One region of the Pseudomonas sp. SDO5532_S415 genome, then DNA from elsewhere that is predicted to be linked to it. Evidence: predicted binding sites of a transcription regulator. Region 1 holds the regulator's gene; each other region holds the start of a gene.
What was found. The regulator FliA, encoded in region 1, starts transcription of late flagellar genes. The targets are predictions, from matches to a motif close to CTAAAGTTTNNNNNNNNNNNGCCGNTAA.
Positions count from the first base shown of each region.

Region 2: a site for FliA is predicted at 1,514-1,541, ahead of ACW9HW_RS05265 (flagellin N-terminal helical domain-containing protein). Genes of this name have one in related genera too.
Region 3: a site for FliA is predicted at 1,931-1,958, ahead of flgM (flagellar biosynthesis anti-sigma factor FlgM). Genes of this name have one in related genera too.
Region 4: a site for FliA is predicted at 3,488-3,515, ahead of motA (flagellar motor stator protein MotA). Genes of this name have one in related genera too.

Region 1 is NZ_JBSVWS010000037.1:2,933-8,175, forward strand. It holds gene flhF (flagellar biosynthesis protein FlhF) at 1-746, shown strand, start outside; gene fleN (flagellar synthesis regulator FleN) at 863-1,693, shown strand; gene fliA (RNA polymerase sigma factor FliA) at 1,690-2,430, shown strand; gene ACW9HW_RS11785 (chemotaxis response regulator CheY) at 2,597-2,968, shown strand; gene ACW9HW_RS11790 (protein phosphatase CheZ) at 2,988-3,776, shown strand; gene ACW9HW_RS11795 (chemotaxis protein CheA) at 3,848-5,243, shown strand, end outside.
Region 2 is NZ_JBSVWS010000009.1:68,881-74,123, forward strand. It holds gene ACW9HW_RS05255 (flagellar hook-associated protein 3) at 1-135, shown strand, start outside; gene ACW9HW_RS05260 (ketoacyl-ACP synthase III) at 449-1,378, shown strand; gene ACW9HW_RS05265 (flagellin N-terminal helical domain-containing protein) at 1,622-3,067, shown strand; gene ACW9HW_RS05270 (flagellar protein FlaG) at 3,142-3,492, shown strand; gene fliD (flagellar filament capping protein FliD) at 3,574-4,959, shown strand; gene fliS (flagellar export chaperone FliS) at 5,115-5,243, shown strand, end outside.
Region 3 is NZ_JBSVWS010000090.1:5,369-10,611, forward strand. It holds gene ACW9HW_RS18915 (MFS transporter) at 1-149, shown strand, start outside; gene ACW9HW_RS18920 (flagellar brake protein) at 214-960, opposite strand; gene ACW9HW_RS18925 (flagella synthesis protein FlgN) at 1,053-1,520, opposite strand; gene flgM (flagellar biosynthesis anti-sigma factor FlgM) at 1,569-1,895, opposite strand; gene flgA (flagellar basal body P-ring formation chaperone FlgA) at 2,074-2,835, opposite strand; gene ACW9HW_RS18940 (chemotaxis protein CheV) at 2,919-3,851, shown strand; gene cheR (protein-glutamate O-methyltransferase CheR) at 3,898-4,725, shown strand; gene flgB (flagellar basal body rod protein FlgB) at 4,999-5,243, shown strand, end outside.
Region 4 is NZ_JBSVWS010000036.1:30,735-35,977, forward strand. It holds gene orn (oligoribonuclease) at 1-226, opposite strand, end outside; gene rsgA (small ribosomal subunit biogenesis GTPase RsgA) at 334-1,365, shown strand; gene motB (flagellar motor protein MotB) at 1,545-2,564, opposite strand; gene motA (flagellar motor stator protein MotA) at 2,568-3,419, opposite strand; gene ACW9HW_RS11750 (HDOD domain-containing protein) at 3,586-5,124, shown strand; gene ACW9HW_RS11755 (rhodanese-like domain-containing protein) at 5,167-5,243, shown strand, end outside.

The sequences.
Region 1 (5,243 bases):
AACCTCGCCAGGCCTGGCGCATGTTGCTGGCGCACTTGGCGCGGATGATTGCCACGCCGGAAGTCGAACCGCTGGAAGAGGGCGGTGTGATTGCCATGGTCGGCCCTGCCGGCATGGGCAAGACCACCACCCTGGCCAAGCTGGCTGCCCGTTACGTGCTCAAATACGGCGCGCAAAACATCGCGCTGGTGAGCATGGACAGCTATCGTATTGGTGCCCAGGAGCAACTCAAGACCCTGGGCCGGATTCTCAACGTGTCGGTAACTCACGTCGATCCGGGGCAATCGCTGGTGCAGGCGCTGGATCCACTGTTGCGCAAACGCGTCGTGCTGATCGATACCGCCGGCCTGCAAGCCAGCGATCCGGCGCTGCGCATGCAGCTTGAAAGCCTGGCCGGGCGTGGCATCAAGTCAAAAAATTACCTGGTCCTGGCAACCACCAGCCAGAAACAGGTTCTAACCGCCGCTTATCACAGTTACAAGCGCTGCGGGCTCGCTGGCTGCATCCTGACTAAACTGGATGAAACGGCGAGTCTGGGCGAGGTGTTGAGCCTTGCCATCAGCCATGAGTTGCCGGTGGCGTACCTGACCGATGGCCCGCGGATTCCGGATGATTTGCATCTGCCGCGTCGTCATCAACTGGTCAGTCGCGCCGTTAGCGTGCAAATGCAGGAAGAGCCCAGCGAAGAAGCCATGGCTGACATGTTCGCTGATATCTACCACAGCCCGACCAAGCAGGTAGGCTGAGGTGACAATGAATCGTTTTTGTACCTACATCGATGGTCTGCCATGCATTGTTCCAGTTGCGAACGCGCAGCCAGTAATGTGGCCTCCGTCTATGCAAGACAAGGTAAAGAAATAACATGGGCAGCATGCATCCCGTACAGGTGATCGCGGTGACCGGCGGCAAAGGTGGCGTCGGGAAAACTAACGTGTCAGTGAACTTGTCCCTGGCTTTGGCTGAGCTTGGCCGGCGCGTCATGCTGCTGGACGCCGATCTGGGGCTGGCGAACGTCGACGTTCTGCTGGGCCTGACACCCAAACGTACCCTGGCCGACGTGATCGAAGGCCGCTGCGAGCTGCGCGACGTCCTGTTGCAGGGGCCAGGCGGCATCCGCATCGTTCCGGCCGCGTCCGGCACCCAGAGCATGGTGCATTTGAGCCCGGCGCAACACGCCGGCCTGATCCAGGCGTTCAGCGACATCGGCGACAATCTCGACGTACTGGTGATCGACACCGCTGCGGGTATCGGTGACTCGGTAGTCAGTTTTGTGCGCGCCGCGCAGGAAGTGTTGCTGGTGGTCTGCGACGAGCCGACCTCGATCACCGACGCCTACGCATTGATCAAATTGCTTAACCGCGATTACGGCATGAATCGCTTCCGCGTCCTGGCCAACATGGCGCAGAGCCCGCAGGAAGGCCGCAACCTGTTCGCCAAGTTGACCAAGGTGACCGACCGCTTCCTCGACGTCGCCCTGCAATACGTTGGCGCCGTGCCGTACGACGAAAGCGTGCGCAAGGCCGTGCAGAAGCAGCGTGCGGTCTACGAAGCGTTCCCGCGTTCCAAGTGCTCGCTGGCGTTCAAGGCCATCGCACAGAAGGTCGATACATGGCCGCTGCCCGCCAACCCGCGCGGGCACCTGGAGTTTTTCGTCGAGCGCCTCGTGCAACAAACGGCAGGACCTGTGCTATGACAGCCAGCGGTTACAACCTCTACAAGAAGTCGGCGCGGGACGCGCAGTACGAGCTGATCGAGCGTTACGCGCCACTGGTCAAACGCATTGCCTACCACCTGCTGGCGCGTCTGCCGGCCAGCGTCCAGGTCGAAGACCTGATCCAGGCCGGGATGATCGGCCTGCTTGAAGTGTCGACCAAATACGACGCCAGCAAAGGCGCGAGTTTCGAGACGTACGCGGGCATCCGCATCCGCGGCGCCATGCTCGATGAAGTACGCAAGGGGGATTGGGCGCCACGTTCGGTCCACCGCAATACCCGGATGGTCAGCGACGCCATTCGCTCGATTGAAGCTAAAACAGGCCGTGACGCTAAAGATCACGAAGTTGCGGCCGAACTCCAATTGAGTCTCGACGATTACTACGGGATTTTGAACGACACCCTGGGCAGCCGCTTGTTCAGCTTCGACGATCTGTTGCAGGACGGCGAACACGAAGGGCTGCACGAGGATGGCGCGAGTGCTCATCTCGAACCGTCACGCGATCTGGAAGATGAACGCTTCCAGGCGGCGCTGGCGGACGCGATTGCCAATTTGCCGGAGCGTGAGCGACTGGTGTTGGCGCTGTACTACGACGAAGAGCTGAATCTCAAGGAAATCGGTGAGGTCCTGGGGGTCAGCGAATCTCGGGTCAGCCAGTTACACAGCCAGTGCGCGGCCCGTTTGCGGGGGCGTTTGGGAGAGTGGCGAGCGCGCTGAAGGCAGTGTGGGGGCACTGCGACGTGGCTGGTGGGGTGATGAACCGCGCCGGTCTCGATCCGCTGTACTCCAGACAGTCATCAAGTGTTTTGCCAGATTGATTGAAATGGCGCGTCCAGGTGCTGGGCGCGTTTTAGTCTGCTTGGAGGTCGAATTGGACAAGAACATGAAAATCCTCATCGTTGATGACTTCTCAACGATGCGGCGGATCATAAAAAACCTGTTGCGTGACCTTGGGTTCACCAACACGGTCGAGGCCGACGATGGCATTACCGCCATTCCGGTACTCAACAGCGGGAGCATCGACTTTCTGGTAACGGACTGGAACATGCCTGGCATGACCGGTATCGATCTGCTGCGCCACGTGCGTGCCGATGAAAAGCTCAAGCACCTGCCGGTGCTGATGGTGACCGCTGAAGCCAAGCGCGAACAGATCATCGAAGCGGCCCAGGCCGGTGTAAACGGCTATGTGGTCAAACCCTTCACGGCCCAGGCGTTGAAAGAAAAAATCGAGAAGATTTTCGAACGCATCGGTTGAACTGCGCCACGGGGGAGCTATGGGGCATAACGAATCTTCGCAGGGTGATTTTGAATCGACCCTGAAAAAACACGCCGTCGAACTGGTCGCGAGCCTTGAAAAGGGCAAGTTCGGCGATGCTGTGCAATTGATCCATGAGCTCAACCAGACCCGTGACCGCGGCCTGTATCAGGAAGTGGGCAAGCTCACCCGCGAGCTGCATAGCGCGATCGTCAATTTCCAGATTGACCCGCACATGCCGCAAGCCGAGGAAGTGTCACAGATCACGGATGCGACCGAGCGCCTGTCCTATGTGGTCAAGCTGACCGAGGCCGCGGCCAACCGCACCATGGACCTGGTGGAAAGCGCCACGCCGGTGGTCAACCGCCTGAGCGATGAAGCCCAGGCCTTGAGCACGGACTGGGGACGGTTCATGCGTCGCGAAGTCGGGGCTGAAGAGTTCCGCGAACTGGCCCGGCGGGTCGACGGTTTCCTGGCGCGCAGCGCCGAAGACGGCCGCGCGGTGTCGAGCAACCTCAACGACATCCTGCTTGCCCAGGACTACCAGGACCTCACCGGTCAAGTGATCAAGCGCGTGACCCAACTGGTCACCGAAGTTGAAAGCAACCTGCTCAAGCTCGTGCTCATGGCCAGTCAGGTGGACCGCTTTGCGGGCATCGAACATGACCGTGAAGCGATGCTTGCCGAAAAAGATCCACAAAAACATCTCTCTCAGGGTGAAGGTCCGCAGATTCATGCCGATAAAAGAGAAGACGTTGTGTCCGGTCAGGACGATGTGGACGATTTGCTATCCAGCCTGGGATTTTAGAATTTTAGTTTTCTAGAGTTTTGGAATTTTAGGTTTTTTGGGTTTTTAGACCTGTTAGGAGCACACCATTAATGAGCTTCGGCGCCGATGAAGAGATCCTTCAGGATTTCCTGGTTGAGGCCGGCGAGATTCTAGAGCAACTGTCCGAGCAACTGGTCGAGCTGGAAAGCCGGCCGGATGATGCGGACTTGCTCAATGCAATTTTTCGCGGTTTTCACACTGTAAAAGGGGGCGCCGGCTTCCTCCAGCTCAACGAGCTGGTGGAGTGCTGTCACATCGCCGAAAACGTGTTCGACATCCTGCGCAAGGGCGAACGTCGCGTCGACTCGGAATTGATGGACGTGGTTCTCGAAGCACTGGACGCGGTGAACAGCATGTTCAGCGAAGTCCGCGAGCGCAGCCCGATCACGGCTGCCACGCCTGAATTGCTCGCGGCCCTGGCCCGTCTGGCCGAGCCGCAAACGGCTGACGAGGCCGCACCGGCACCCGTTGCCGACGTGGTTGAAGAGCCTGTCGCTGAAAGCGAATCGGGCGATATTACCGACAATGAATTCGAACAACTGCTGGACTCGCTGAACGCCGTGAAGGCACAGGCCGAGGCGCCGGCGGCTGCTCCGGCACCGGCCGGCGACGGCGCTGCCAGTGACGAAATCACCGATGCCGAGTTCGAGTCGTTGCTCGACCAGTTGCACGGTAAAGGCCAGTTTGCCGTTGATGCGGTGGTGGCGCCTGCCGCGCCTGCCGCGCCGGAAGCTCCGAAAGCCGCTGGCGACAGCTCCGATATTACGGATGACGAATTCGAAGCACTGCTCGACCAGTTGCACGGCAAGGGCAACTTTGCGGTGGATGCGCTGGAATCGGCCATCGCTTCGGTGCCAACCCCGGCAGCACCTGTCGCCGCTGCGGCCGGTAGCGACCTGATCACCGATCACGAATTCGAATCGCTGCTCGACGAATTGCACGGCAAAGGCAAGTTCACCGAAGTTGGCACTGCCTCTGGAACCGCTTCGGGCACCAGTGCTCCGGTGGCGGCACCTGTCGCCAAGGCTGCGGCACCGAAACCCGTGGCCAAGGCACCAGAGCCGAAAGCCGAAACTCCAGCGGCTGCTGCCGCTCCGGCTCCGGCCCGTGCCCCGGCATCGGCGCCAGCGGAAAAACCGGCCAGCGAAGCCGAGACGACCGTGCGGGTCGATACCGCGCGTCTCGACGAAATCATGAACATGGTCGGCGAACTCGTGCTGGTGCGTAACCGCCTGGTCCGCCTCGGCGCCAACAGCGCCGATGAAGCCATGTCCAAGGCCGTGTCGAACCTCGACGTGGTCACGGCCGACCTGCAGACCGCGGTCATGAAGACCCGGATGCAACCGATCAAGAAAGTCTTCGGGCGCTTCCCACGCCTGGTTCGCGACCTGGCTCGCCAGCTCAAGAAAGAGATCAACCTGGAGCTGGTCGGCGAAGAAACCGACC
Region 2 (5,243 bases), on a different contig from region 1:
TCGACATCGAGTGGTATCAGGGATATCGACCCGGCGGAAGTGCTGACGCGCCTGACACTGCAGCAGACCATGCTGCAGGCCGCGCAACTGGCGTTCGCCAAGGTTTCCCAGTTGAGCCTGTTCAACAAGCTTTGAGTCGGTCTTGACCGCTCGCGGCCAGTCCCTGTAATAGGGGGCTGGCTTTTTTTTGCCTTTTTTTTGAATGAAGTGAAGCAGGGCGGGGGGCGATCCTGGCCACAAAATCAAATAAAGCACCGATCTCTGAGTGACCCGTCAGTCAAAACGCGCATCTTCACTGTATCCTGTCTGCGGGCGGTGAAGGTGGGAGGGTTGTTCAAGGTGATACCTTGAGTCCCGACGTTGCTTCTTCTGGGGGCCTGGCCCCGACTGTAGACGCCCTCGATTCAGCGAGCGGCGATGTTCAGCTGTTTATTATTGGGAAGCCATAATGATTGGCATAAAAAATATAGCGAGTTACGTGCCGACAGCCGGGGTTGATAACTACGCCCAGGGTGCAAAGTTCGACAAGGACGAAACCTTCATCCTTGGCAAGATCGGTTCGGCATTTTTGCCGCGCATGGATGCCGATCAGGAAACTTCCGACCTGTGTGTCGAAGCAGCCAATGCGCTGTTCGCCGCCAGTCCCGAACTCAAGCGTGAAGCCATCGACTGCCTGATCGTCGTCACCCAGAACGGTGATGAAGAAGGTTTGCCGCACACCGCCGCAATCGTTCAGGACAAGCTGGGTCTGCCGACCCATGTCGCCGCTTTCGATATTTCCCTGGGCTGCTCCGGTTATGTCTACGGCATCTACGCGATCAAAGGCTTCATGGAAGCGGCGGGGCTGAAAAACGGCCTGCTGATCACCGCCGATCCTTATTCGAAGATCGTCGACCCGGAAGACCGCAACACCACCATGCTGTTCGGCGATGCCGCGACCGCAACCTGGATGGGTGAAGACCCGATCTGGCAACTGGGCAAATCGAAGTTCGGCACCGACGGTTCCGGCGCGCCGCACCTGAAGGTCACCGACGGGGTGTTCTTCATGAACGGCCGCCAGGTGTTCAACTTTGCCTTGCTCAAAGTCCCGGCGCATTTGCATGAGCTGCTGGACGAATCGCACTTGCAGGCCAGCGATATCGACGCCTTCTGCATTCACCAGGGCAGCGCGGCCATTGTCGATGCCGTGGCGCGCCGCTTCGAAGAAGGTGAGCCGGAGAAGTTCGTCAAGGACATGCTCGAAACCGGTAACACGGTCTCGTCGAGTATCCCGCTGCTGTTGCAGAACCATGTGTTCGATTCGAAGTGGACACGTGTGGCCATCAGTGGCTTCGGTGTAGGCCTGTCTTGGGGATCGGCGATTCTTTATCGCGGCTGATCGAATCCTTGCAATAAAAAACGCCCGGAAACGCAAGCTTCCGGGCGTTTTTCGTTTTCTGGCGCCGATTTTCTGGCTCCAAGGCCTTGAAAACAAAGGGCTGGCACCCTGCCACTAAAAAATTCAAAAAAAGCCCTCAAGCAAACCAGTACCACGACGATAACTATTACGTAGGTTCTCTAGGCCACACCCGACGGATGTCAGGGCCGGAAGCCGCAGTATCCATCCAACGAGGATTTCGTCATGGCTTTAACTGTAAACACTAACATTGCATCTTTGAGCGTTCAGAAGAACCTGACCCGCTCGTCCGACGCCCTGCAAACTTCGATGCAACGTCTGTCTTCCGGCCTGCGTATCAACAGCGCTAAAGACGATGCGGCCGGCCTGCAAATTTCCAACCGTCTGACCAGCCAGATCAACGGCCTGCAGACTGCCATCAAGAACGCCGGTGACGGTATCTCCATCGCGCAAACTGCTGAAGGCGCGATGCAAGAATCCACCAACATCCTGCAGAAAATGCGTACCCTGGCTCTGGCTTCCGCGAACGGCTCGCCAAGCGCTGAAGACCGTAAGTCGAACAACGCTGAATACGCAGCTCTGACTTCCGAGCTGACCCGTATCGCTACCACCACTACTTTCGGTGGTCGTAACCTGCTGGACGGTTCTTTCGGTACTACCGCTTTCCAAGTCGGCGCCAACGCCAACCAGACCATCAACATGACTCTGGGCGACGTATCGGCTAACAACATCGGTTCCCAGCAGCTGAAATCCGTGGCCATCGCGCCAAGCGCAGCCGGTGTGACTGGTGGTGCAATCGCAATCACCGGTGGCGGCCAAACCGCTACTATCACTACCGTTACCGGTCAGTCGGCCAAAGCTACCGCTGCTCAGATGAACGGCGCTATCGGCGGCCTGTCGGCTACTGCCAGCACTGAAGTGAAATTCGGCGTCAACACCGCAGCCATCACCGGTGCTGCTCCAGGCACCGCGAACTTCTCCATCCAGGTAGGTTCGGGTACTGCGGTCAACCTGGTTGGTGTAACCGACACCGCTGGTCTGGCTGACCAACTGAAGTCCAACGCTGCCAAACTGGGCATCAGCGTTAACTTCAACGCCACTACCAACAACCTGGAAATCAAATCCGACACCGGTGAGAACATCATCTTCGCCGGCGCTGACGCCAGTGCACAGGCTGGTATCACTGTTGCTGCAAAAGATGGTGCTGGTAACTTCGGTGCCGGTGTTGCCGCTACCGCCGCTGCTCTGCAAGTGACGGGTGCTGTTTCCCTGAACTCCACCAACAGCTACTCGCTGAACGGCGCTGGTGCTACCGGTCTGTTCGTGGCTGCCGGTACTACCGTCAGCTCGGCCAAAACCGTTGTCAGCAACACTGATGTGACCACTGCTACCAACGCGCAAAACGCTGTTGACGTGATCACCCAGGCCATTGCCAACATCGACTCCCAGCGTGCTGACCTCGGTGCGGTACAAAACCGTTTCGACAGCACCGTGTCGAATCTGCGCAGCATCTCGGACAACTCCACTGCTGCTCGTGGCGTGATCCAGGACGTTGACTTCGCGGCCGAAACTGCTCAGCTGACCAAGCAACAAACCCTACAACAGGCTTCCACCGCGATCCTGTCCCAGGCCAACCAGCTGCCATCGGCTGTACTGAAGCTGCTGGGTTAATCCTGCGCTTTGATGACTGACGGAAGGGCGCGTTTACGCGCCCTTTTGTCTTTTTCATGATGAGGAGATCAGGCATGGACATGAGCGTCAAGTTGAACCAGTCCTATCCCGCCGTTGCCCCTCAGGGCGCGACGCCGAATGTCACTGACAAGCAGGAGCAGTCCAGGGCCGAAGTCGTATCGGTCTCGAAATCCGAGCCCAAGCGCGACGACCTGGAAAAAGCGGTCACCGATATTCAGGAGTTTGTCCAGGCTGCGCAGCGCAATCTGGATTTTTCGATTGATGATTCCACCGGCCGGGTCGTGGTCAAGGTCATTGCCACCGATACCGGTGACGTGATTCGCCAGATCCCTTCGGAAACCGCGTTGAAACTGGCGCAAAGCCTGTCGGACGCCAGTAGTTTGTTGTTTGACGACAAAGTCTGAACTGGCATGAATTTTGTTGCTGTCACCGATTAAGACGCACTTAGTCAAGAAGTCGGCAGCCACTGGATAAGGAGAGAGATGATGGCGGGTACAACGGTTAGCGGTATTGGTTCGAACATCGATACCCAGTCGATCGTGAAGTCTTTGGTCGATTCCGAAAGGGCGCCGAAACAGACGCAGATCAACAACCAGACGCTGAAAGCAACCACCTCGCTGTCGTCTATCGGCAAAATCCAGGCGGCGCTGGATGCCTTCCGTGGTGCGCTGGATAACATGAAGACAGCCTCCAGTTTCAGTGGCCTGAGCGGCTCGTCCTCTGACGAAAAAGTCGCCACCGTGACCACTGGAGCCGGCGCGGCTGCAGGCAGTTTTTCGTTGCTGGTCACCCAGTTGGCGACCGCGTCGAAAATCTCGACCAAGGTCTTTGCCGGTGGCGCTTCTTCGGTGGTCAACGCGGGTTCCGTACCCAGCACGCTGACCATCAAGCAGGGCTCCGACACCTTTGACGTCAGCGTTCCTGCGGGGGCGACCTTGCAGCAGGTGCGGGACTCGATCAACTCTCAGTATGCCAATAAGGGGTTGAGTGCCAACATCCTGACCGATGCCAATGGTTCTCGGATGGTGCTGACCTCGACCACCACCGGCGTCGGTTCGGATCTGACCCTGTCCGGTAGCTCCAGCCTGGAAACCGGCACCTCGGTCCTCGCTACGCCACAGAATGCCAAGTACACCCTCGATGGCGTGGTGATGGAATCCAAGTCCAACACCATTGCTGATGCGGTCAGCGGCATTACCGTCAAGCTGACAGGGGTTTCTCCCGTGCCGTCTGGTGGTGGTGCGGCAACGCCGGCAACCATTACCGTTTCTGCGAACAGTTCGACACTGAAGTCGTCGGTAAAGGGCTTTGTCGATACGTACAACGCCCTGATCAAAGCGGCCAACACCGAGACCCAGGTGACCACCAATGCCAATGGTACGGTGACGTCGGGTGCCCTCACTGGGGATGCCTCGCTGCGTTCCCTGCTGTCGGCGGTGCGCACCGAGCTGAACGCGATGGGTGGAACCGGTCAGATGAAGTCGCTTGCTCAATTCGGCGTCAAGACCGACCAGAAGACCGGGTTGCTGTCGATCGACGACAAGTTGTTCGACGCCGCAGCGCAGACCAATGCCGCCGACATCAATGGCATTTTCAGCGGTGATACCGGCTTGCTGGCGCGCATGAAAAAAGCCACGGACAGCTTTGCCCTGAGCAAGACCGGCGTGTTTGCTGCGCGCTCGGCCAGCCTGACCGATAGCCTGAACGACCTGAAAAAGCAGCAGGACTCCCTCGATGCGCGGATGGTCAGCCTGCAAGCGAGCCTGACCGCCAAGTACACCGCCATGGACTCCCTGGTGGCCAAGCTGCGGGCGCAGAGCGACAGCATCATGACCACGCTCAATGCGTTGAACAATCCGAAGTCCGACTGATTCGGATCAGGCGTAAAAAAACCCAGGCAGTCTGTCATGACAGTGCCTGGGTTTTTTCATGTGTGGCGGGTCTGCGTTAAAGTTATGTGTCGACCAGTCGACATAAAGATCAGAGCACTCCTAATTCCAGCTGTTGTCTGTCACGAGGTAGAAACATGAACCCCATGAGAGCCCTTCGCCAATATCAGAAGGTCAATTCCCATGCCCAGATCTCTGAAGCCAACCCCCATCGCCTGGTGCAACTGCTGATGGAGGGCGGGCTGGATCGCATGGCCCAGGCCAAG
Region 3 (5,243 bases), on a different contig from region 1:
TGGTGGCTTGCCTTGATCCGCGGGTCGATGAGCAGGTGGTTCAGGATCAGATGCAGAGTCCGCCTGCCGAGCCGGAGCCGCAGACCGATACGCCTCCAGAAGAACCGGATTCGGGTCGGGAGCAAAGTTTCACTGAAGCCAGGCCGTAACACTCAAGCATAAAAAAACGGGCAGTCACCGCAAGGGGCTGCCCGTTTTTGTTGGCGCGTTATATCAGAGGTCGTCTTTGTCGAAGCGCCGCGCTTCGCGTTGCAGCTGGTAGACGAACCGCTCGACCTGCCGCTGCACCAGCCCGCTCATGTTGTGGAAGCGTACACCGGCGAAAGTGGTGGAGATCTTTTCCTCGAAGTGCAGGTAGCGCAGTTCGACTGGCGCGGTCATCTTGCCGAAGGGCAGGGCGGCCATGAAGCGATCATAGACCTGGCCCAGCTGCAGGCTGCCAGTGATATCGCCGGCGAAGCGCAATTTGCAACCGGTGGCCGAGATGTCCAGCAACTTGCCGCTGATCGGCGCCTTGAGTTTCTCGCCATCCAGGTCGACGTCGACCAGTTGAGCCAGCTTCAATGCCGCACGGAACGCATTGCGGCGCTGGTGGTAGACCACTTCGTCGGGCAGCGTGCCACGGTAGCAACGACTGCCACCGGATTCATCGATGGTCAGTGGACCATTGCTTTCCCACGCAATGCGCACGCCGTCATGGAAGCCTTCAACCTTGAACGGCTCGCCGGCCAGCAGGAAGCGTTCGCCGTCACGGGGGATCATTTCGTCCAGGGCAATCATGTTGCTGTCGCGATCAATGTCCACCAGGTAGCTCTGGAAGCGCTGGGTGCGCTCATGGAACGTGATGATCAGCGGGTCATGGCTTTCTTGCAGTTGGCGAAGGTTGCCGGAGATTTCCAGAGGCGTGCTGAGCACCTTGGGTGGCTGCGGAGCATCGTCCGCATTTAAGGCATTGGACACGGTTAATCAATCTCCAGACAAATTTTGACTACGGCTAGCCAGCATTTTGCCAGCATGTTTCGCGTCTTGATAGAGCGTGCTCATCGACGGGCTCAAGCCTGACTGAGCGGGCGCGGTTTCACAAGCTTGGAAAATGTTCCGCTGGCGTCATAGAGCGCTGGAGGTTCGCCGCCGGTGAGGATTTTCAGCTGAGTGGCCGTGGCGGCCTGCTGCACCAGAATCGACTGGCCGTTGTTGGCATTGGCAGCCTGGCATTGAGTCAAAAGGTCGGTCAGCACATCGCTTTGTGCCAGCAGCGCTTCACCCACGCTCGACTGGCTGGCCAGTTGCTCCAGACCGCTGCGGTTGGTTGGCAGGTTGAGACTGGCGAGGATTTCGCTGCGCTTGCGGCCATGCTGTTCAAGCAAAATGATCAAGGCTTGCTTCTGCGCCAGAATATCTTCGAGCAGGTACATGTCGCGACCATGCAAGGCGAGGGACTCGGTACGCAGTAACTCCAGCAATTGTTGCGCTGGAGCAAAATCGTCGGTGATCAGTTGCAGTAGATTCGTGTCGTGCATGGCTGGCCTTGGGTTTTAAGCGTCCAAAAGCCTGGCGCCGGCCGAGGCCTAGCGCTGGGCTTCGAAATTGAGCAGTTTGCTGGCTACACGGTTGCTATCGACTTTATAGCTGCCATCGGCAATCGCTGCTTTCAACTCGGCCACGCGGGCTTTGTCGACGACAGGCTGATCGCGCAGCGTATCAGTGATCTTCTGCAACTGTTGAGCCTCATTGCTGAGATGTACCGATTCCCCGACTGTAGCGGTACCGGCCTGTTCGGCCTGGGTAGTCAGCGGTGCGGATTTACCGGTTTCGGCGGTTTCCTTGGCGGCGCTGGTACGTGTACTGCCCGTCAATGACGAGGAACTATTCAAACGGCTGAAATCGATGACCATGATAAAAACCTCTGGGAATTTGGACGCTTGCCATGTTTTCGGCCATTCCCTGAAAAACTTTAGGCCCATTTATCAATGAGCTTGCGCGCGTCAGCGCTTGCCCTTCATGGGACACAGTTTAGGGAACAGCCATGGCCAGCGCCACATCTTCACGTAACACAGAGCTCTGCATGGCCGCCTACATGGAAACCTCCACCTGGCCCGGCGCGATGACTTGCGCCTTGATGACTCGCTGGGAATTGAGGTTTTTCACTCGAATCTGTTCGCTCATGCCGCCATTGGACAGCGCTTCGCCGGGCATTCGCACGCTGAGCGTACCGCTACGGGCGGTGATCACCACCTGATCGCCCTTGCGGATGACTTCCGCCTGTTCGAGATGGACCAGGGTAATGACCTGATCGGTGACCATTGGTCGGGTAAGTCGTTGTCCGATCGCCTGGTCCACGGAGGTCAGGTAGCCCTGGTTGATCACACTGATATCCCGCTCGCGCAGGATCACATCTTCAGGCTCGACAATGCCGGCGCGCCGCAGTGGTCGCGAGGTGGTCACGACGTCGCGAAACAGCCGTACTTGAGCGGGTACGAAGACCGTCCAGGGGGATGTTCCTTCGCAGCGAACCTTGACCGTGACCCGGCCCAGCGGCTTGGCCGGACTCTCCAGTGAGGCTGTCAATTCCTTGTCGCACATCGGCATGCGCATACGCGGATCGAGCTGGTTGACCTGGATTTCGTAGCGACCTTCCGTTTGACTGGTGGCCAGATAGTCTTCTACGGTGAATTCAAGAAAGCCCTGGGTGACGCCGATAAGCATGTCAGGCAAGGTAACCGCGTCAGCAAGGGCAGGGCTGCCAACGTTGAACAGGCACAAAGCCGCCAACGCACCGAGGAGTTTGCGGTGGGGTATGGTAGGGCGTCGGAAAAATGTCGGTTCTGTGTTCATACAAAGATAAAAAGCAAGCGCCGTGCCGTTTAGAGATGAATGTGCGTCGCAACAACACTTAGCGTTGGTGTAGGAGTCTGGGCATGGCTGGTGTAATGGATTCGGTGAACCAGCGCACGCAACTGGTGGGGCAGAATCGCCTTGAGCTGTTGTTGTTCCGTCTCGACGGCCAGCAGCTGTATGGGATCAACGTGTTCAAGGTTCGGGAGGTGTTGCAATGCCCCCAGCTGACGCTGATGCCCAAGTCCAGTCCTGTCGTGTGCGGCGTGGCGAATATCCGGGGGGCGACCATTCCGATCCTTGATCTGGCAATGGCGACCGGCTCCGGTGCTTTGAAGGACAAGAACAATCCCTTCGTGATCATCACGGAGTACAACACCAAGACCCAGGGATTCCTGGTGCGCTCGGTGGAACGCATCGTCAACATGAACTGGGAGGAGATTCATCCGCCACCCAAGGGCACCGGTCGCGATCACTACCTGACGGCGGTGACGCGGGTCGACAATCAGTTGGTTGAAATCATCGACGTCGAAAAGGTGCTGGCGGAAGTGGCGCCGACGCCGGAAGCGATTTCCGTCGGCGTGGTCGATGTCGAAACCCAGCACAAGGCGCTCTCGTTGCGTGTGCTGACGGTCGATGATTCGTCGGTGGCGCGCAAGCAGGTTACGCGCTGCCTGCAAACGGTCGGTGTCGAAGTGGTGGCGTTGAACGACGGCCGGCAAGCGCTGGATTACCTGCGCAAACTGGTCGACGAGGGCAAGAAGCCGGAAGAAGAGTTCCTGATGATGATCTCCGACATCGAAATGCCGGAGATGGACGGGTACACGCTGACGGCCGAGATCCGCAACGACCCTCGCATGCAAAAGCTTCATATCATCCTGCATACTTCGTTGTCGGGCGTGTTCAATCAGGCGATGGTCAAGAAAGTCGGTGCCGATGACTTCCTGGCCAAATTCCGTCCTGATGACCTGGCATCCCGGGTAGTCGACCGGATCAAAGCAGCAGACATCAGCTAGGGGCGTCCGGCCCCTGGCAGTCAACACGATTTAAGAGGCGGCAGCATTGTCTACGGGTAATTTGGATTTCGAACAGTTCCGGGTATTCCTGGAAAAAGCCTGTGGCATTTTGCTCGGTGAAAACAAGCAGTATCTGGTCTCGAGCCGTCTCAACAAACTGATGGAGCAGCAAGGCATCAAGTCCCTGGGTGAGTTGGTCCAACGCATCCAGACCCAGCCGCGCAGCGGGTTGCGCGAGATGGTGGTGGACGCGATGACGACCAACGAAACCTTGTGGTTTCGTGACACCTATCCGTTTGAAGTCTTGAAGAACAAGGTACTGCCTGAAGCGATCAAGGCCAGTCCCGGCCAGCGCCTGCGGATCTGGTCGGCGGCGTGCTCGTCGGGTCAGGAACCGTACTCGCTGTCGATGTCCATCGACGAGTTCGAGCGGACCAATGTCGGGCAATTGAAGATGGGAGTGCAGATCGTGGCCACCGATCTGTCCGGCACCATGCTGACCAACTGCAAGACCGGCGAATACGACAGCCTGGCTATCGGTCGCGGACTGTCGCCCGAGCGGCTGCAGCGTTATTTCGACCCGAAAGGGCCGGGACGCTGGGCCATCAAGGCGCCGATCAAGAGCCGGGTGGAATTCCGCTCCTTCAACCTGCTGGATAGCTACGCGAGCCTCGGCAAGTTCGACATCGTGTTCTGCCGCAACGTGTTGATCTACTTCTCTGCCGAAGTGAAGAAGGACATCCTGTTGCGCATTCACAGTACGTTGAAGCCGGGTGGCTATCTGTTCCTGGGTGCTTCCGAAGCCCTGAACGGATTGCCGGATCATTACCAGATGGTCCAGTGCAGTCCGGGGATTATTTACCAGGCGAAGTGATCGGTTGGTGGTATCAAAAAACGGGAGTCCTCAGGGGCTCCCGTTTTTGTTTGCCTGATGAAGTCGGCTCCACCGCTACCACAGGGGATGCGGTGTTCTCTCGGTCGAGTAAAGCGGCAGAAAAGCGGCATCCAGCGGAAACCGGTTGCCGCTTTTCTGGCATTGCCGCATTGCCACTGCCCGCAAAGCCCCGGTTTACGGGCTTTTTTGAATTGGCATGACGCTTGCTATATCCAACGTACGAAAAATCAGGTCACCCGAAGGTTTCCCGACATGAGCATCAGCTTCGATAAAGCGCTCGGCATTCACGAAAAGGCTCTGGGCTTCCGCGCCCAGCGTGCCGAAGTCCTGGCCAATAACATTGCCAACGCCGATACCCCGAACTACAAGGCTCGGGATCTGGAGTTCTCGAAAGTGCTTGAGGCGCAGAACGATAAAGCCAAGAACGGCACGTTCGCCTTGAACATGACCAACAGCCGTCATATCGAAGCCGAAGGCCTGGGCAATGGCGACGAGTC
Region 4 (5,243 bases), on a different contig from region 1:
CGCGCACGCGCTGGGTCAGGCCCGAATTGCCGTGGGTGCGAGTGTTCCACTCGTCCATGCCGGCGAGGATTTCGTCGCTGTGATGAATGGCGATCACCGGCCCTTCGGCCAAGGTGTTCAGGTCGCTGTCGGTAACGATAGTGGCCATTTCGATGATGACGTCGGTATCCGGGTTCAGACCGGTCATTTCCAGGTCGATCCAGATCAGGTTCTGCGGGTTTTGCATGTGTCGGCTCCTAGGCAATGCTGCGCAGTTTAGCCTAGGCCGGTGGCAGGGCGTGCTAAACTCGCCGCCGTTTTACCTAATCGCTGCATTATTACTACGGAACACCCATGGCCAAACGCCAACTCAATCGTCGTCAAAACTGGCGCATCGAAAAGATTCAGGGCGAACGCGCTGCCCGCGCCGCCAAACGCGAGTCCTCGGCTGTCGAAGCACTCGAAGGTGGCGACCTGGGTCCGGAACAGCACGGCCTGGTGATCGCGCACTTCGGCGTGCAGGTCGAGGTCGAGGCCCGTGATGGCGAGTTGGCCGGCCAGGTATTCCGTTGCCACCTGCGCGCCAACCTGCCGGCGCTGGTGACCGGCGACCAGGTGGTCTGGCGTGCCGGTAACCAGGGCATCGGCGTGATCGTCGCGCAACTGCCGCGTAACACCGAACTGTGCCGCCCGGACAGCCGTGGTCAACTCAAGCCGGTAGCAGCCAACGTCGACATGATCGTCATCGTTTTCGCGCCATTGCCTGAGCCACACGCCAACCTGATCGACCGCTACCTTGTCGCCGCCGAGCACGCGGGAATCAAGCCGTTGCTGCTGCTGAACAAGTTCGACCTGATCGACGAGCATAACGCCCCGGCGCTGAATGCCTTGCTGGCGGTTTATCGCACGCTGGGTTATCCGGTGCTCGAAGTGTCGGCCCATCACGGCAACGGCATGGAGCAACTGCAGAAGCAACTGGACGGGCGCATCAGTGTGTTCGTCGGCCAGTCCGGCGTCGGCAAGTCATCGCTGGTCAACAGCCTGCTGCCGGAAGTCGAAACCCGTGTCGGGCCATTGTCCGAGCTGTCCGGCCAGGGCACTCACACCACCACTACCGCGCGGCTGTTCCACTTCCCCGGCGGCGGTGAGTTGATCGACTCCCCGGGCATTCGCGAGTTCGGCCTGGGCCACGTCAGCCGTGCCGACGTCGAAGCCGGCTTCATCGAGTTCAACGACCTGCTCGGCACCTGCCGCTTCCGCGACTGCAAGCACGACCGCGAGCCGGGTTGCGCGCTGCTCAAGGCTTTGGAAGATGGCCGTGTGCAACAACAACGGATGAACAGCTACCGCTCGATCATCGCCAGTTTGCCGGAAAACGGCTACTGAGCCGATTTCCGCAGACATGAAAAAGCCGCGAGATGTTCGCGGCTTTTTTTCGCCTGGGATTTTGTACTGACTCGCGCATTGCATTCGCGAGCAGGCTCGCTCCCACAAGGACAACACACGCCACTGTGGGAGCGAGCCTGCTCGCGAAGAAGGCGGGTCAGCTACCCCGACCTTCTAAATCAAGGCTTGGGCGTTTCAGCCGGTTTGGGGGCCGGGTCGTCAAACAGATTCAACCGTTCGCGAAGTTCGTGAGCCGGCAACGGCTCCTTATCCGCCGGCAACGCGTTCGGGTCGGCTGGTACTTCGCCCGGACCACCTTGCCCTTGCGTTGGCTCGGGAGCCGGTTCCGCACCTTGTGAACCTTCAATGGCACGCTGGGCTTTCTTGGTCAGCACCACGATGTCGATACGGCGGTTGACCGGGTTGAACGGATGTTCGCGATCAAACAAAGCCGACGAGGCATAACCGACCACCCGCGCCACTTGCTGATCCGGATAGCTGCCCGCGACCAGCGCGCGGCGAGCGGCGTTGGCTCGGTTGGCCGATAGCTCCCAGTTACCGAAATCACCCTGGCCGCTGTACGGCTTGGCGTCGGTGTGGCCGCTGATGCTGATCTTGTTCGGCACCGCCTTGATGGTGTCGGCCATGGCCAGCAGGATGTCTTCGAAATACGGCTTCAGGCGGGCACTGCCGGAGTCGAACATCGGCCGGTTCTCGGCATCCACGATCTGGATGCGCAGCCCGTCCGTGGTGATCTCGAACATGATCTGGTCTTTGAACTTCTGCAGCTGCGGATTCTCTTCGACCTTGTTCTGCAATTCTTGCAGCAATAACTCGAGGCGTTCCTTCTCCACCATCTCGGCCATGCCTTCGACCTGTTCGGCGTCGACAGTCACTTTGTCCGGCTGCGGCTGGGACTTCACCTCGGGGTTGAGGGTGTTTTCCGGTGCCAACTCGGGTGTACCACCCAGGTCAATAATGTAGGGCGTGCCGCTTTCAGTGAAGCCGATCGGGTCCTTGAAGTAACCGGCGATGGCAAGCTTCTGCTCCGGTGTAGCGGTAGACAACAGCCACAACACCAGGAAGAACGCCATCATCGCCGTGGCAAAGTCGGCGAAGGCGATTTTCCAGGAGCCTCCGTGATGCCCGCCGGCGTAGCGTTTGACGCGCTTGATGATTATCGGCTGGTTATTTTCCATGACTTATCTGCCGCGAACCGCTTGTTCCAGCTCGGCGAAGCTAGGGCGGTGCGCCGGGTACAGAACCTTGCGCCCGAACTCTACCGCCAGCGATGGCGGCATGCCGGAAGCCGAAGCGACCAGCGAGGCCTTGATGGCTTCGTAGACGTTCAATTCTTCCTTGGCATCGTGACCCAGGGCATGCGCCAGGGGACCGAAGAAACCGTAGGCCGCGAGAATACCGAAGAAGGTACCGACCAGTGCCGCACCAACGTGCAGGCCAATCATTTTCTGGTCACTTTCACCCAGCGAAGCCATGGTCACCACGATACCCAGGACCGCCGCGACGATACCGAAACCCGGCATGGCGTCGGCAATGCCGTTCACTGCGTGGGACGGGTGGTCCAGATCTTCCTTGAGGCTGGCGAGCTCCATGTCGAACAGGTTTTCCAGTTCGTGGGGAGCCATGTTGCCGGAGGACATGATGCGCAGGTAATCGCAGACAAACGCTGTCATGCGCTCATCCTTGAGGACCGTAGGGTACTTGGCGAAGATCGGGCTGGCGGCGGGATCTTCGATATCGCCTTCGATCGCCATCATGCCTTCGCGGCGACTCTTGTTGAGGATCTCGTAGATCAGCCCCAGCACTTCCAGATAGAAAGCGTGAGTGAAACGCGAACTGAACATTCCCAAGGCTTTCTTGAGAACGTGCATCGCCATGTGCCCCGGGTTGGCCTGGAGGAATGCACCGAGGGCCGCACCACCGATAATCATCACTTCGAAGGGCTGGATCAGGGCGGCGATTTTGCCGTGGGAGAGCACGTATCCGCCGAGCACGCTCGCGAATACGACGATGATGCCGATTATTTTAGCCATAGGTAGGAGAGCACTTACTGAGTCGGGTTCAAGGTCATATTCGGAAGTTAAAAAATCTCTTCTTCTACTTATCGGCAAAACTGCGCCAGACTATAGCCAGTTCAGGCGAAAAGCCAATTTGACCCACTCCGGGCCCAGGTAATGTTGACGATGATCGCCTCCAGACATGGCTAACGAAACGAACGTCCCGCCTGCAAAACCGACCACGCTCGAAGGCTGGGTCAAGCTTCTCGATGGCGTGCGCCTGCCGGTTCCGCTAGACAGTCACGACCTTGTCTGCCGGGCGATCCGCGACAGTCGCAGCTCGCTGCGCGACATCGCCGAATTGATGCAGGGCAGCCCGGCCCTGGCCTTGAGTGTCATTCGTCATGCCAATCGCCACACCCATGGCAGCATGACCGAGCCTGCGGAAAACCTTGAAGTCGCGATCAATCGCCTCGGCCTCAAGCGCACCGAAGAACTGCTCGAGCGCTTGCCCGCAGAGCCCATGGCCGAGATTCCGAAAGCCCTGCGTCAGCTGCAGATGATCAGCCTGCACGCCACACAACAGGCCAACGGTTTTTTTGCCAGCCGCCTGGCGCGACTATGGCAGGACATCCATTGGGGCAGCCTGCTGTTTCTGTCGCCACTGTGGCCATTGGCGCTGACGCATCCGCAATTACTCGAAGAATGGGAGCTGCGGGTCATCCACAAACGCGAGTCGGCGCGCAAAGTCGAGAAGCAACTGTTTGGCACGCGCCTGCTGGAAATCGGCCTGGCCCTCGTAGATATCTGGCGCCTGCCGATCTGGGTACAGCAAGGCTATCGGCTGCTGCTCACCGAGCAGCGGGAACTGGTGAAAGTCCTGCGCATTGCCCGCGACAACGAGCATCCCTTGCGCCAGCAGAACCGTCTCGACGACGACCCGACCCTGCGCCGCTGGCTCAATCAACCGGCCAACACGGTGCTGCTGGCCAACGGTCTGGCGCTCTCGGCACAACAGGCCTGGGACAGCCCGCACAGTGAACGATGGCAGTACCTGACCAGCCTTTACCTGCAAATGCCGATGGGCGAAGTCCAACAGCAATTGCATCAGCAGGCGGCCAATAGTGCACGCCACCACGCCATGCCCGACCTCTGGCACCCCGCCGTTGCGCTGATCTGGCCGTTGGGCACGAAACGTGTCCACGCCGGGCTGCTGCCAGCACCGGCACCCACCGCCGAAGACCTGGTGAAGTGGCGCAAACAATGTGCCGAACTGCTGGCCGAGCCGAGTCGCTTTACCAACGCCATGCACTTGACCACTTCCGCCCGTGACGCTTTGGTCGCAAGCGGTATGCGCCGGGTGATGATCCTGATGGCCGACCGCACCCATGCCAATCTTCGGGTTCACCAGACTGCCGGGTTGCCGAAGGAAGTTGCCGGCATGAATTTCGCCGTCAGCCAGAGCACCGTGCTGCAGCGCTTGCTCGCGCAGCAGGCCCAGGTGCGCCTGACACCGGACAACAACGCGCAGTTTTCCGCCCTGCTGCCCAATAGCCTGCGTTCGCAGTTCAGCGGCGAACATCTGCTGCTGCGCTCGCTTGTCAACAATGGCCGGGTGATCATGATTGTCGTGGCGGATCAGGGCGGCGGGCCGTTTTCGGAGATCACCGTGCAAGCCTTCGGCAAAACCGCACAGTGCATCGAAAAAGCGCTGCACAGCTTTAGTCAGCGCGGCAAATGACGCTGCGTTACAATCCTCCCTTTTGTGCTCTGGAGACCTCACATGTCTGACTTCTCTGGCTTGCCGCTGGTGATCGAACCGAGCGACTTGCTCCCTCGCCTCGACGCCCGCGAACTGAT